3 regions of the Pseudomonas sp. Leaf127 genome follow, and region 2 is predicted to be linked to each of the others. Evidence: predicted binding sites of a transcription regulator. Region 2 holds the regulator's gene; each other region holds the start of a gene.
What was found. Region 2 encodes sigma-54, which starts transcription at its own class of promoters, with help from an activator protein. Its sites were predicted from a motif close to ANTGGCATNNANNTTGCTNT; they were not measured.

Region 1 (4,282 bases), on a different contig from region 2:
AGGTGCGCTTCGGCAATGGTCGGGTTCTCGGTCACCAGGAACGAACCGCCGACCGGGAAGCCGCCGTATTCCTGGGCTTCAGGAATGCCCGATTCCTGCAGCAGGTGCAGGGCACCGCCGCCGGCGCCGATGAACACGAACTTGGCGTCAGTGGAGGTCTCGGTGCCGTCCTTGAGATTCTTGTAAGTCACGCGCCAGCCGCCGTCGGCGTTGCGCTTGATCTCTTCGACTTCGCTGGACAGCTTGAGGTCGAACTGCTCTTTGGTCTTGAGGTGGCCGACGAACTGGCGGGTGATTTCGCCGAAGTTCATGTCAGTGCCGATCGGGCTCCAGGTGGCAGCGATCTTCTGGCTCGGGTCACGCCCTTCCATCATCAGCGGCACCCATTGCTTGATCTGCGCCGGGTCTTCGGAATACTGCATGCCGCTGAACAGCGGGCTGGCCTTGAGTGCCTCGAAGCGCTTCTGCAGGAACTGGATGTTCTCGTCGCCCCACACGAAGCTCATGTGCGGGGTGTAGTTGATGAACGAACGCGGGTCCTTGAGCACGCCATTCTTGACCTGCCAGGCCCAGAACTGACGCGAGATCTGGAACGACTCGTTGATCTCGATCGCCTTGGAGATGTCGATCTTGCCGTCTTTGCCTTCCGGGGTGTAGTTCAGCTCGGCCAGGGCCGAGTGACCGGTGCCGGCATTGTTCCAGCCGTTGGAGCTTTCTTCGGCGACGGCGTCCAGGCGTTCGACCATTTCGATCGACCAGCTCGGCTCCAGTTCGTTGAGCCAGACACCCAGGGTGGAACTCATGATGCCGCCGCCAATGAGCAGTACATCCACTTTTTTGGCTTCGGCGGCATGGACAGGCATGAAACCCACCGACAGCGCCAAGCCGAGCAAGGCCTTGTTCACTTTATTAAACATGTTGTAGTTCCTAGGATTAACGCCATCCCTCCTGCCATTCTTGCGCTACCACAGGCCCGGAGACGGTAATGACTACCGCGTTGTCCAAGGCTGCCTTGCAGCAAGGCTGGAGAGGCGACTCACCAGATCGAAAAAAATCGACCTCATTATTATGTCCCTCCCGTGCTGATCTCTTATTAGTTGTTGGCTTCAGCGACTTCGATGACACTTCGGTGTACCGGCTCGTCTGGCGTCGTGGCACCAGGGTCAAGCCTTCTTGCTTGCTCGCGCCCATCAGGCGGATCGCGGATTCGTCGATGTCACAGCGCCGGACCGGGCGTGCCCGGCAGCGTCCGGCCTGCCTCGATGAGGCAGACGGGGAGTGACCTGAACGATTCAGCCGGGCATTTTAGACGAAAAAGCCAGATAAAAGACCTCCAGTTGCAGGGGTCTTGGCGCAATACCCGTTATCGACAGACAAAATGTCGTGTCGACAGGGACAAGCGTCAGGCGTCTGCAGGTGCCTGCATCGTCCGTGACACTTTATGGGAGCCTGCGAAACTCAGTCCCGAGATTCGCCGGTCTCGCTATTTTCCAATGCGGCGACTTTCGCTTCCAGTGCTTCCAGACGAGCGCGCGTGCGGGCCAGGACAGCCATCTGGCTGTCGAACTCTTCGCGGCTGACCAGATCGAGCTTGCTGAAGGCGCTCTGCAGCAGAATCTTGAACTGGGCCTCGAACTCGTTGCGCGGCAGCGGCGTGTCGCCGTTGAACAGGCGTGAGGCGTGATCGCTCAGGGCATCGAGCAGGGCTTTGGGGGCGAGCATGAGGATTTCCCGTTAGCAAATGCGCGCCAGTGTAGCACGGTGCATTTTTCCCTTGCTCTGACGCACGCTTATCGCGCATCCGGGCGTGCACGCACGCACCGTTATTGTGCGTCTTGCAGCGCCTGACGGCCTGCAAAGGCCGTCGATCAAGAGCAATGGCCTGATTTCAATGAAAAATTACGAGCTGGCAAGCTTTCTGCTTAGTCCCTTGTGACCCATGCACTGATGCAGTCGCTGTGACGAAGGCAGTGCGGCAGGCTACGCGGGGAAGTGTTTCGTCAGATACAGCTATCTGGCAGCGATCGGCGCCTGAATGCGGCGCGCGAGACGTTACAAAGCCAGGCACTGCGCTTAGACTTGAGACGGGTTTGTTTTCCTGGGGCAAGTCCACCAATTCGGGAGAAAGTTTCATGAAACTAGTCACTGCAATCATCAAGCCGTTCAAGTTGGACGACGTGCGCGAATCGTTGTCCGAGATCGGCGTGCAGGGCATCACTGTCACGGAAGTCAAAGGTTTCGGGCGTCAGAAGGGTCACACCGAGCTGTATCGCGGTGCTGAATATGTAGTCGACTTCCTTCCCAAGGTGAAAATCGATGTCGCCATCGATGACAAGGACCTGGATCGGGTGATCGAGGCCATCACCAAGGCGGCCAACACCGGCAAGATCGGCGATGGCAAGATTTTCGTAGTCAATCTGGAACAGGCCATCCGCATCCGTACCGGCGAAACCGATACCGACGCGATCTAACAGCCGCCAAACCCAACGCCCCAGGAGAAACAATATGACTCTGCGTCAATTCGCAGGGCTAGGAGCCCTGTTGTCCCTCGCTTTACCTGGTCTGGCCCTGGCGGCTGAACCTGCTGCAGAACCTGTGCTGAACTCCGGCGATACTGCATGGATGTTGACGGCGACGGCCCTGGTTCTGTTCATGACCATTCCAGGTCTTGCCCTGTTCTACGGTGGCATGGTCCGTTCCAAGAATATCCTGTCGGTGATGATGCAGTGCTTTGCCATCACCGGTCTCATCAGCATCCTCTGGGTGGTGTACGGCTACAGCCTGGCGTTCGACGCCACCGGCATGGAAGAGGGCGTGGTCAACTTCAGCTCCTTCGTCGGCGGCTTCCAGAAAGCCTTCCTGGCCGGCGTGACACCTGCAAGCCTGACCAGTGCTGCCGCACTGTTTCCTGAAGCGGTGTTCATCACCTTCCAGATGACCTTCGCGATCATCACCCCGGCGCTGATCGTCGGTGCGTTCGCCGAGCGCATGAAGTTCTCCGCCATGCTGATCTTCATGGCCATCTGGTTCACCCTGGTCTACGCACCGATTGCCCACATGGTCTGGGGCGGTGTGGGTGGCCTGATGTGGGACTGGGGCGTGCTGGACTTCGCCGGTGGCACCGTGGTGCACATCAACGCCGGTGTGGCGGGCCTGGTGGCGTGCCTGGTACTGGGCAAGCGCAAAGGCTACCCGACCACCCCGATGGCCCCGCACAACCTGGGCTATACCCTGATTGGTGCGGCCATGCTGTGGATCGGCTGGTTCGGCTTCAACGCAGGCTCTGCGGCCGCAGCCAACGGCACTGCCGGCATGGCGATGCTGGTCACCCAGATCGCCACCGCCGCCGCCGCCCTGGGCTGGATGTTCGCCGAGTGGCTGACCCACGGCAAACCCAGCGCCCTGGGCATCGCCTCGGGTGTGGTGGCAGGCCTGGTGGCCATTACGCCGGCTGCCGGTACTGCAGGCCCGATGGGCGCACTGGTCATCGGCCTGGTGTCGGGTGTGGTGTGCTTCTTCTGCGCCACCAGCCTCAAGCGCAAGCTGGGCTATGACGACTCGCTGGACGCCTTCGGCGTGCACGGCGTGGGCGGTATCGTCGGCGCCATCCTGACCGGCGTATTTGCAGCCCCGGCACTGGGCGGCTTTGGCACCGTGACCGACATCGGCACCCAGGTCTGGGTACAGTTCAAAGGCGTGGCGTTCACCGTCGTGTACACCGCCATCGTGACCTACATCATCCTCAAGGTACTGGATGTGGTCATCGGCCTGCGCGTCAACGAAGAGGAAGAGGCCGTGGGCCTGGACCTGGCGCAGCACAACGAACGTGGCTACAACCTGTAAGCGCAACCTGAAAAGTGCCCGGCTAGCCGGGCATTTTTTTGCCTGAAATTCAGGGATCGACTCGACATCGGCGTTGTCATTGAGTAACCATCGGCGCGTGATGGCACAGGTTTCATGCGGCACGGGCGGCGCTTGTATTCGTCTCTGGCAGCACTGAACGCACGGTCGCTTTATCGCGCGCTTTGCTTTTTTCTCAGGCGAGTTAGAATGCGCGCCGAACGTGCGGAGAACGCCATGTGGCAGCAATCTGGAATTACCCTCCGGGCCAGGCCTCGCGGGTTTCATCTGGTCACCGATGAGATCGTGGCAGGCCTGCCGGAGCTGTCCGGTTGTCGTATCGGATTGCTGCATCTATGGCTGCAACACACCTCGGCCTCGTTGACGGTCAACGAGAATGCCGACCCGGCGGTACGTCGTGATTTCGAGCGTTTCTTCAACC
Region 2 (4,282 bases):
CGGCCTGCTCGCTGTTGAGCAGGGCGCGCTCGGCCAGTTCGGGCAACAGGCCGGCCGGCAGGTTATCGACGCAGTAGAAGCCATTGTCTTCCAGTACGTCGAGTGCCGTGCTCTTGCCTGAGCCTGAGCGGCCACTGACGATGATCATGCGCATGCTCAATGGCCTTTGAGTTTTTCCAGTACTAAATCGTAAAGCGCCTGACTGCTTTTCGCGCTGCGCAACTGGTCGCGTACATCGCTGCGATCAAGCATGCCGGCAATCTGGCTCAGCAGCTTGAGATGTTCGTCCGTGGCCGCCTGTGGTACCAGCAGTACGAACAGCAGGTCGACGGGCTCACCGTCGATAGCATCGAACTCCACTGCCTTGTCGAGCAACAGAACCGCACTGACCGGTTCTACGCAGTCATTCAGGCGGCAGTGAGGAATGGCGATGCCATTGCCAAAGCCGGTCGAGCCCAGTTTTTCGCGGGCCAGCAGTTTTTCAAATACGTCTTGTGCGTCCAGGGCGGGTACTTCACGCCCGATGAGGTTGGCGATCTGTTCAAGCACGCGTTTCTTGCTGCCTCCCGGCACGTTCACCAGGGAACGGCCGGGGGTCAGTATGTTTTCAAGTCGAATCATGGGTTGGTATGTCAGCGCGCTGTCGCACCCTTGAGGATGCTTTGCTGCTTTTCCTTGTGCTTGAGCAATTGTCTGTCGAGCTTGTCGGTGAGCAGGTCGATGGCCGCGTACATGTCGTCATGTTCGGCGTTGGCTACGACCTCCCCACCATGAATATGCAAAGTGGCTTCGATTTTCTGCTTCAGCTTCTCGACCGTCATCGTGACCTGGACGTTGGTGATCTTGTCGAAATGCCCTTCGAGCTTCTTGAGTTTGAGCTCCACATACTCACGAAGGGGTTTGGTCACTTCCAGATGTTGTCCACTGATATTGACTTGCATACAGCTTTCTCCCTTTGCCAGTGCATAAGAGACAGGTCGGTGACCTGCCACTGGAACGCTGTGGCCTGCGCCTGCAAGCAGCGGTGAGCTCTGGTACGCCACCTGCAGGTGCTTCGTCCGCTACATCAGCCGCTTACGCTCGCTGGACGGCGCTATCCCGAGGGATTCGCGGTACTTGGCGACTGTGCGACGGGCGACTTGAATGCCTTGTGCCTCCAGTAAACCAGCGATCTTGCTGTCGCTCAATGGCTTTTTCTGATTTTCCGCCGCCACCAGTTTCTTGATAATCGCGCGAATGGCCGTGGACGAGCATTCGCCGCCTTCGGAGGTGCTGACGTGGCTGGAAAAGAAGTATTTCAGTTCGTATATGCCACGCGGCGTGTGCATGAATTTCTGCGTGGTGACCCGGGAAATGGTCGATTCATGCATGCCCACGGCTTCGGCGATGTCATGCAACACCAGTGGCTTCATGGCCTCGTCGCCGTATTCGAGAAAGCCGCGCTGGTGCTCGACGATCTGGGTGGCCACCTTCATCAGTGTTTCGTTGCGGCTTTGCAGGCTCTTGATGAACCAGCGGGCTTCCTGCAACTGATTGCGCATGAAGGTGTTGTCGGCGCTGGTGTCGGCGCGGCGCACGAAACCGGCGTACTGCGGGTTGACCCGCAAGCGTGGCACCGCTTCCTGGTTCAGTTCGACCAGCCAGCGTTCGCTGTCCTTGCGCACAATGACATCGGGCACGACATATTCCGGCTCGCTGGACTCGATCTGCGAGCCCGGCCGTGGATTGAGGCTCTGGACCAGTTCGATGACCTGGCGCAGGTCATCTTCCTTGAGCTTCATGCGACGCATCAGTTGCGAGTAGTCGCGCCCGCCCAGCAGATCGATGTAGTCGGTGACCAGGCGCTGGGCTTCGCTCAGCCAGGGCGTACTGGCATGCATCTGGCGCAGTTGCAGCAGCAGGCATTCGCTCAGGGTACGGGCGCCGACGCCGGCCGGTTCGAATTGCTGGATGCGATGCAGCACGGCTTCGATTTCATCGCGTTCGATGTCCAGTTCGGGATCGAAGGCTTCCAGCAGCTCTTCCAGCGACTCTTCCAGATACCCCTGATTGTTGATGCAGTCGATCAGGGTGACGGCAATGAGGCGGTCGGTGTCGGACATCGGCGCGACGTTGAGCTGCCACAGCAGATGGCTCTGCAGGCTTTCACCGACAGAGGTGCGGGTGGTGAAGTCCCACTCGTCATCATCATTGCTGGGCAGGCTGCTGGCGCTGGTCTGGTAGATGTCTTCCCAGGCCGTGTCGACCGGCAGTTCGTTAGGGATGCGCTCGTTCCATTCGCCTTCTTCAAGATTGTCCACGGTGGGTGCGGACGATTCCTGATAGGTCGAATCCTGGGGCTCGTGTTCACGCTCGTTGCCCGGCTTGTTTTCGATATTGTCCGCCATCGGGTCGGAATTATCGAAATCGTCGCCTTCTTCCTGGCGTTCCAGCATGGGGTTGGATTCCAGGGCTTCCTGGATTTCCTGCTGCAAGTCCAGGGTCGACAACTGGAGTAAGCGGATAGCCTGTTGCAGCTGCGGTGTCATCGTCAGCTGCTGGCCCATTCTCAAGACTAGCGATGGTTTCATGGCAGTGGCTCAACACCTTACATTCGCCGGCGCGCGTGCGCCATCCACTACAGGGCGCCTGGGCGCCGCCTTTTATAAGCAAGTTATATGCCTGAAATTCAAGCGCTTGCCTAGAGCGCCACGACAAATAATCCGCTGTCAATGGTCATTGTGGTCGGTCTAGAGGCGGAACTCGTGTCCGAGGTAGACCTCTTTGACCAACTGGTTGGCCAGGATGGTCTCGGCATCGCCTTCGGCGATCAACTGTCCATCATTGACGATGTAGGCGGTTTCGCAGATGTCCAGGGTTTCACGGACGTTGTGATCGGTGATCAGTACGCCAATGCCCTTGGCCTTCAGGTGATGAATGATCTGCTTGATATCGCCGACCGAAATCGGGTCGACACCGGCAAAGGGCTCGTCCAGCAGGATGAACTTGGGGGCAGTGGCCAGTGCCCGGGCAATTTCCACACGGCGCCGCTCGCCACCGGACAGGCTCATGCCCAGGCTGTCGCGGATATGGGTGATGTGAAACTCCTGCAAGAGGTTTTCCAGCTCCTTGCGGCGTGCCGCGCCGTCGAGCTCCTTGCGGGTTTCCAGGATGGCCATGATGTTATCGGCCACGGTCAGCTTGCGAAAAATAGAGGCTTCCTGGGGCAGGTAGCCAATACCGGCGCGAGCCCGGCCGTGCATCGGCTGGTGGCTGACATCCAGGTCATCGATCAGTACGCGCCCCTGGTCGGCCTGCACCAGGCCGACGATCATGTAGAAACACGTCGTCTTGCCGGCACCGTTCGGGCCCAGCAGGCCGACGATCTGGCCACTGTCGATCGACAGGCTTACATCGCGTACGACCTGGCGACTCTTGTAACTCTTGGCCAGGTGCTGGGCTTTGAGCGTTGCCATTTACTGGGCCTTCTGCTGCGGTTCGGTTTTCTTTTTCGGCTGGATGACCATGTCGATCCGTGGCCGTGGCGTCGTCACGTTGCTGCCGGTCGCGCGACCTGCACTGACGATCTGGCGCACGGTGTCGTAGACGATCTTTTCGCCTTCGGAGGTGTTGCCATCGTTGATGACCTTGGCCTTGTCGATCAGTGTGATCCGGTCCTGGCCCGCGTTGTACTGGATGGTCACGGCATAGGCCTGGACGATAGGCTTGGTCGCCGAAGGCTTCTGCTCGTAATAGGCCAGGTTGCCGACCGAGGTGAAAACATCGACTTCGCCCTGGGCATTGCGTGTGATGGTCACGGTGTTGCCGGTGATCTTCATCGAGCCCTGGGTGATGATGACATTGCCCTTGTAGGTGGCAACACCCTGCTTGTCGTCGAGCTGCGCATCGTCCGACTGGATATGAATCGGCTGGTCACGGTCTGTGGGCAGGGACCAGGCGCTCGCGCTTCCCAGTGCTGCGCCCAGGCCGAGCAAGAAAGGAAGAGTTTTAACGAGCCTCATACTGTCCTCTTACGTTGGACAGCAGGTCCATCCTGCCGTCGTTCAAATACGCTTTCATCCCTTTGGCCGTAGTGACACCGCCGCCGGCGTCGATTCTAACGGCTTGCTCGGTCTGCGCATATTGCTTCTGTGGGAATACGGTCATTCGAGTGCTGGTAATGACAGTCGAACGTTTCTTTTCATCGGTGCGCGATACACGCACATCGTCGATCAGCTCGACCTGCTCGCCGCCGGGTGAGACTTCACCGCGTGCGCTCTGCACGTGCCACGGGAACGCCGTG
Region 3 (4,282 bases), on a different contig from region 2:
GTCCAGTTCCTTGAAACGGCTGTTCAGTGCATAGAACGGCAGCGTCTGTACTTCTATGCCCGGCACGTGCAGCGGCTGGTCTTCCTGGGCATCCGGGTGACGGATGTCGACGATGACGTGGCCGGCCAGGGCCTGTTGGACTTCTTCAACCTCGACATGCTGGCCCAGGTCGTCGATCACCTGATCAACGGTCACCAGGCGGGCGCGCTCCAGGGCGCGGTCCAGCACCGCCATGTCGAAGCGGGTTTCTTCATGCTCGACGCGGTTGCGCTTGGCATGGGTCTTGGGGTTGACCGAAATCACCCCGCAATATTCAGGCATGTGCCGGGCGAACTCAGCCGTGCCGATCTTCGTCGCCAGGTTGACGATGTCCTGCTTGTCGGTCGCGATCAGCGGCCGCAGCACCAGCTTGTCAGTCACCGAATCGATGAGGCTCAGGTTCGGCAGGGTCTGGCTCGACACCTGGGAAATCGCCTCGCCGGTGACCAGCACGTCGATCTCCAGGCGTTCGGCCATGGCCGAGGCTGCGCGTAACATCATACGCTTCAACACTACACCCATATGACTGTCATCGACGTTTTGCAGAATTTCGCCCAGAACTTCTTCGAACGGCACGCTGACGAACAGCACACGCTGGGAGCTGCCGTATTTTTTCCAGATGAAATGCGCGACTTCCATCACGCCCAGTTCGTGGGCACGGCCGCCCAGGTTGAAGAAGCAGAAATGCGTGACCAGGCCGCGGCGCATGATCTGATAGGCCGCCACGGTGGAGTCGAAACCGCCCGACATCAACACCAGGGTCTGCTCCAGCGCGCCCAGCGGGTAGCCGCCCAGGCCCTGGTGCTGGCTGTGGATCACGAACAGGCGCTGGTCACGGATCTCCATGCGCACCACCAGGTCGGGCTGCTTCAGCTCGATGCCGGCGGCGCCACATTGACGGCGCAGCTGGCTGCCCACGTAACGCTCGACCTCCATGGAGGTGAACGTGTGCCGGCCGGCACGCTTGCAGCGCACCGAAAACACCTTGCCGGGCAACAGGTCTTCGTAGTGCGCCTTGCATTTGGCGACGATGTCGTCGAAGTCGCCCAGCGGGTATTCGGCCACTTGCAGGAACTGGTTGATCCCGGGCATGCAGCTCAGGCGCTCGGTAATGCCCTGCAGGATCTTCGGATCGGTCAGCCGGGTTTCGACTTCCAGGTTGTCCCACACGCCGCCCACGACGATGTCAGCATCCAGCTCACGCAGGACGGTACGGATGTTCTTGGCCAGCTGGCGAATGAACTTCTTGCGCACCGGCGGGCTTTTGATGGTGATTTCGGGGAAAACTTTGACGATCAGTTTCATAGAAACAATGCGCGTGGGGCCAGCTAAAAAAGAGGGGCGCGGATTATAGCGGAAATTGCTCAAGGTTTAACCAGTTATCGTATGCCCGATCATCGGCGCACCAAAAACGAACACTTGCAGCAAATTCAGCCTCATGATGGTGCACATATTTTGCCGAAAATCCGCCTGCGGGCATTTAACGCTTGGATTTGGGGCGCAGAACCCAACTCAGGGCACTGGCATGCAAATTGCTCCCTTGTGAGGCAGGTTGCCATGGCAGAGTATTCTGCGCCGTGCATCACCCAAATCGTCGGGGCCAACACCAAGCAGCGGCCTCAAGTCACCCGGAGGACACCATGTCGAAGTCGGTTCAACTCATCAAAGATCATGACGTTAAATGGATTGATCTGCGCTTCACCGATACCAAGGGCAAGCAGCAGCACGTCACCATGCCGGCGCGCGATGCGCTGGACGACGACTTCTTTGAAGTCGGCAAGATGTTCGACGGTTCCTCCATCGAAGGCTGGAAAGGCATCGAAGCCTCCGACATGATCCTGCTGCCGGACGACGACTCGGCCGTACTGGACCCGTTCACCGAAGAGCCGACCCTGATCCTGGTCTGCGACATCATCGAACCGTCGACCATGCAGGGCTATGACCGCGACCCGCGCGCCATCGCTCACCGTGCCGAGGAATACCTCAAGACCACCGGCATCGGCGACACCGTGTTCGTCGGTCCAGAGCCTGAATTCTTCATCTTCGACTCGGTCAAGTACAAGTCCGACATCTCCGGCTCCATGTTCAAGATCTTCTCCGAGCAAGGCTCGTGGATGACTGACCAGGACGTCGAAGGCGGCAACAAGGGCCACCGTCCAGGCGTCAAGGGCGGCTACTTCCCGGTGCCACCGGTCGACCACGACCACGAAATCCGTACTGCCATGTGCAACGCACTGGAAGAAATGGGCCAGTTCGTCGAAGTGCACCACCACGAAGTGGCCACGGCCGGCCAGAACGAAATCGGCGTGAAATTCAACACGCTGGTCAAGAAGGCTGACGAAGTCCAGACCCTGAAGTACGTTGTCCACAACGTGGCCGACGCCTATGGCCGTACCGCCACCTTCATGCCCAAGCCCCTTTACGGCGACAACGGTTCGGGCATGCACGTGCACATGTCGATCGCCAAAGACGGCAAGAACACCTTTGCCGGCGAAGGCTATGCCGGCCTGTCCGACACTGCCCTGTACTTCATCGGCGGTATCATCAAGCACGGCAAGGCCCTGAACGGCTTCACCAACCCGGCCACCAACTCCTACAAGCGTCTGGTGCCAGGCTTCGAAGCCCCGGTCATGCTGGCCTACTCGGCCCGTAACCGCTCGGCCTCGATCCGTATTCCTTACGTCTCCAGCCCACGCGGCCGTCGTATCGAAGCCCGTTTCCCGGATCCGGCTGCCAACCCGTACCTGGCCTTCGCTGCCCTGCTGATGGCCGGCCTGGACGGTATCCAGAACAAGATCCACCCAGGCGATGCCGCCGACAAGAACCTGTATGACCTGCCGCCTGAAGAGGCCAAAGAGATTCCACAGGTTTGCGGTAGCCTGAAAGAAGCCCTGGAAGAGCTGGACAAGGGCCGTGCATTCCTGACCAAGGGCGGCGTGTTCTCCGACGACTTCATCGATGCCTACATCGAGCTGAAGAGCCACGAAGAAATCAAGGTCCGCACCTTCGTACACCCGCTGGAATACGACCTGTACTACAGCTGCTGATTGCACCGCGCGGGCTTGTCCTGCGTAACGAACAAGGTCACCTTCGGGTGGCCTTTTTCGTTTCTGGCACATACATACATCCTCCACCCCAGACGCGGTACATATCTACCGCTGGCGCTGTGCGGCTCTCTGGCAGTCTTGCAGTGCGCACTGGTGCCGGGCATGAATCGACACCTGCGCGCAGCCCTCAACCACGCTGACACGAGATAACCCATGCGCCTGCCGCTAGCGACTGCACTCCTGGCCTTGATGCACTTGCCCTTCACCTTCGCCCAGGCAACGGAACCGGGCAGCACGGCCATGGGGCCGCTCTTGCAGGCCATTCATGAGCGCCTGGCCCTGGCCGATCAGGTTGCCTTGAGCAAATGGGACAGCGGCAAGGCCGTCGAGGACCCGGCGCGTGAGCGGCAGGTCATCGCCAACGCCAGGGCCCGTGCGCCGGCATTCAACCTGGATCCCGACAGGGTCGAGCGGTTGTTCCGTGCCCAGATCGAGGCCAGCAAGCAGGTGCAGAATGCACGACTCAGCCAATGGCGCACGGCAGGCCGGGCACCGGACACCCCCAGGCAGGACCTGGCGCAGGACATCCGCCCTGAACTCGACCGCTTGCAGACACAACTGCTTCAGTCCTATGCAGACGTTCAACCTTTCCAGGCAGCCCCTGCGTGCAGGCGCTGGCTGAACGCAGGCCTCGGCCCGCTTCCCGGCGATCCGGCCCATGCCCAGGCACTGGTCCTGGCCACTGCCGAGGTGTGTGCCACCGACCCTTGATTTGTATTCGGCCGGGACTCGCCTGCGCTGGCGCGGATTATTTGACTGATCGGCATCAACCTGCGGGTGGCCTTTTTCGTTGTACAGGCGCTATCGTGGCGGCCATGACCAAAGACATGCAGCACACCCTCGACCTGACCGGTCCCGCCAGCCATACCCTGACCCGGGAGCCGGGCGTCGGCCTGCTGCGCATCGGGCCGGCTTCGCAAGGCAAGCAGGCCGACCTGCATGTCGAGGCGCACGAAACGCCGGACTGGCACGTGTTCGATGCCTTCAGCACGCCGGCCGGCTCGCCCTGGCCGCGTGTGCTGCAGTACACCGGCAGCGACAGCGGCGTGTTTGCCTGGGCCTGCCAGCGGCCGATCGAAACCCTGCGCTGGACGCCGATCCTCACGCAAGACACCCGGATCGATGCCCGCCACAGT

Region 1: the regulator sigma-54 is predicted to act here: its motif matches at 1,906-1,925, upstream of glnK (P-II family nitrogen regulator).
Region 3: the regulator sigma-54 is predicted to act here: its motif matches at 1,559-1,578, upstream of glnA (glutamate--ammonia ligase).

Annotation. Positions count from the first base shown of each region.
Region 1 is NZ_LMOA01000023.1:309,011-313,292, reverse strand. Features, by position in the region: gene mqo (malate dehydrogenase (quinone)) at 1-917, opposite strand, end outside; gene ASF84_RS22525 (accessory factor UbiK family protein) at 1,459-1,722, opposite strand; gene glnK (P-II family nitrogen regulator) at 2,133-2,471, shown strand; gene ASF84_RS22515 (ammonium transporter) at 2,506-3,843, shown strand; gene ASF84_RS22510 (secondary thiamine-phosphate synthase enzyme YjbQ) at 4,078-4,282, shown strand, end outside.
Region 2 is NZ_LMOA01000001.1:115,635-119,916, forward strand. Features, by position in the region: gene rapZ (RNase adapter RapZ) at 1-154, opposite strand, end outside; gene ptsN (PTS IIA-like nitrogen regulatory protein PtsN) at 157-621, opposite strand; gene hpf (ribosome hibernation-promoting factor, HPF/YfiA family) at 633-941, opposite strand; gene ASF84_RS00495 (RNA polymerase factor sigma-54) at 1,062-2,570, opposite strand; gene lptB (LPS export ABC transporter ATP-binding protein) at 2,730-3,455, opposite strand; gene lptA (lipopolysaccharide transport periplasmic protein LptA) at 3,456-4,001, opposite strand; gene lptC (LPS export ABC transporter periplasmic protein LptC) at 3,988-4,282, opposite strand, start outside.
Region 3 is NZ_LMOA01000022.1:355,123-359,404, reverse strand. Features, by position in the region: gene thiI (tRNA uracil 4-sulfurtransferase ThiI) at 1-1,344, opposite strand, end outside; gene glnA (glutamate--ammonia ligase) at 1,680-3,086, shown strand; gene ASF84_RS19465 (chorismate mutase) at 3,300-3,857, shown strand; gene ASF84_RS19460 (hypothetical protein) at 3,962-4,282, shown strand, end outside.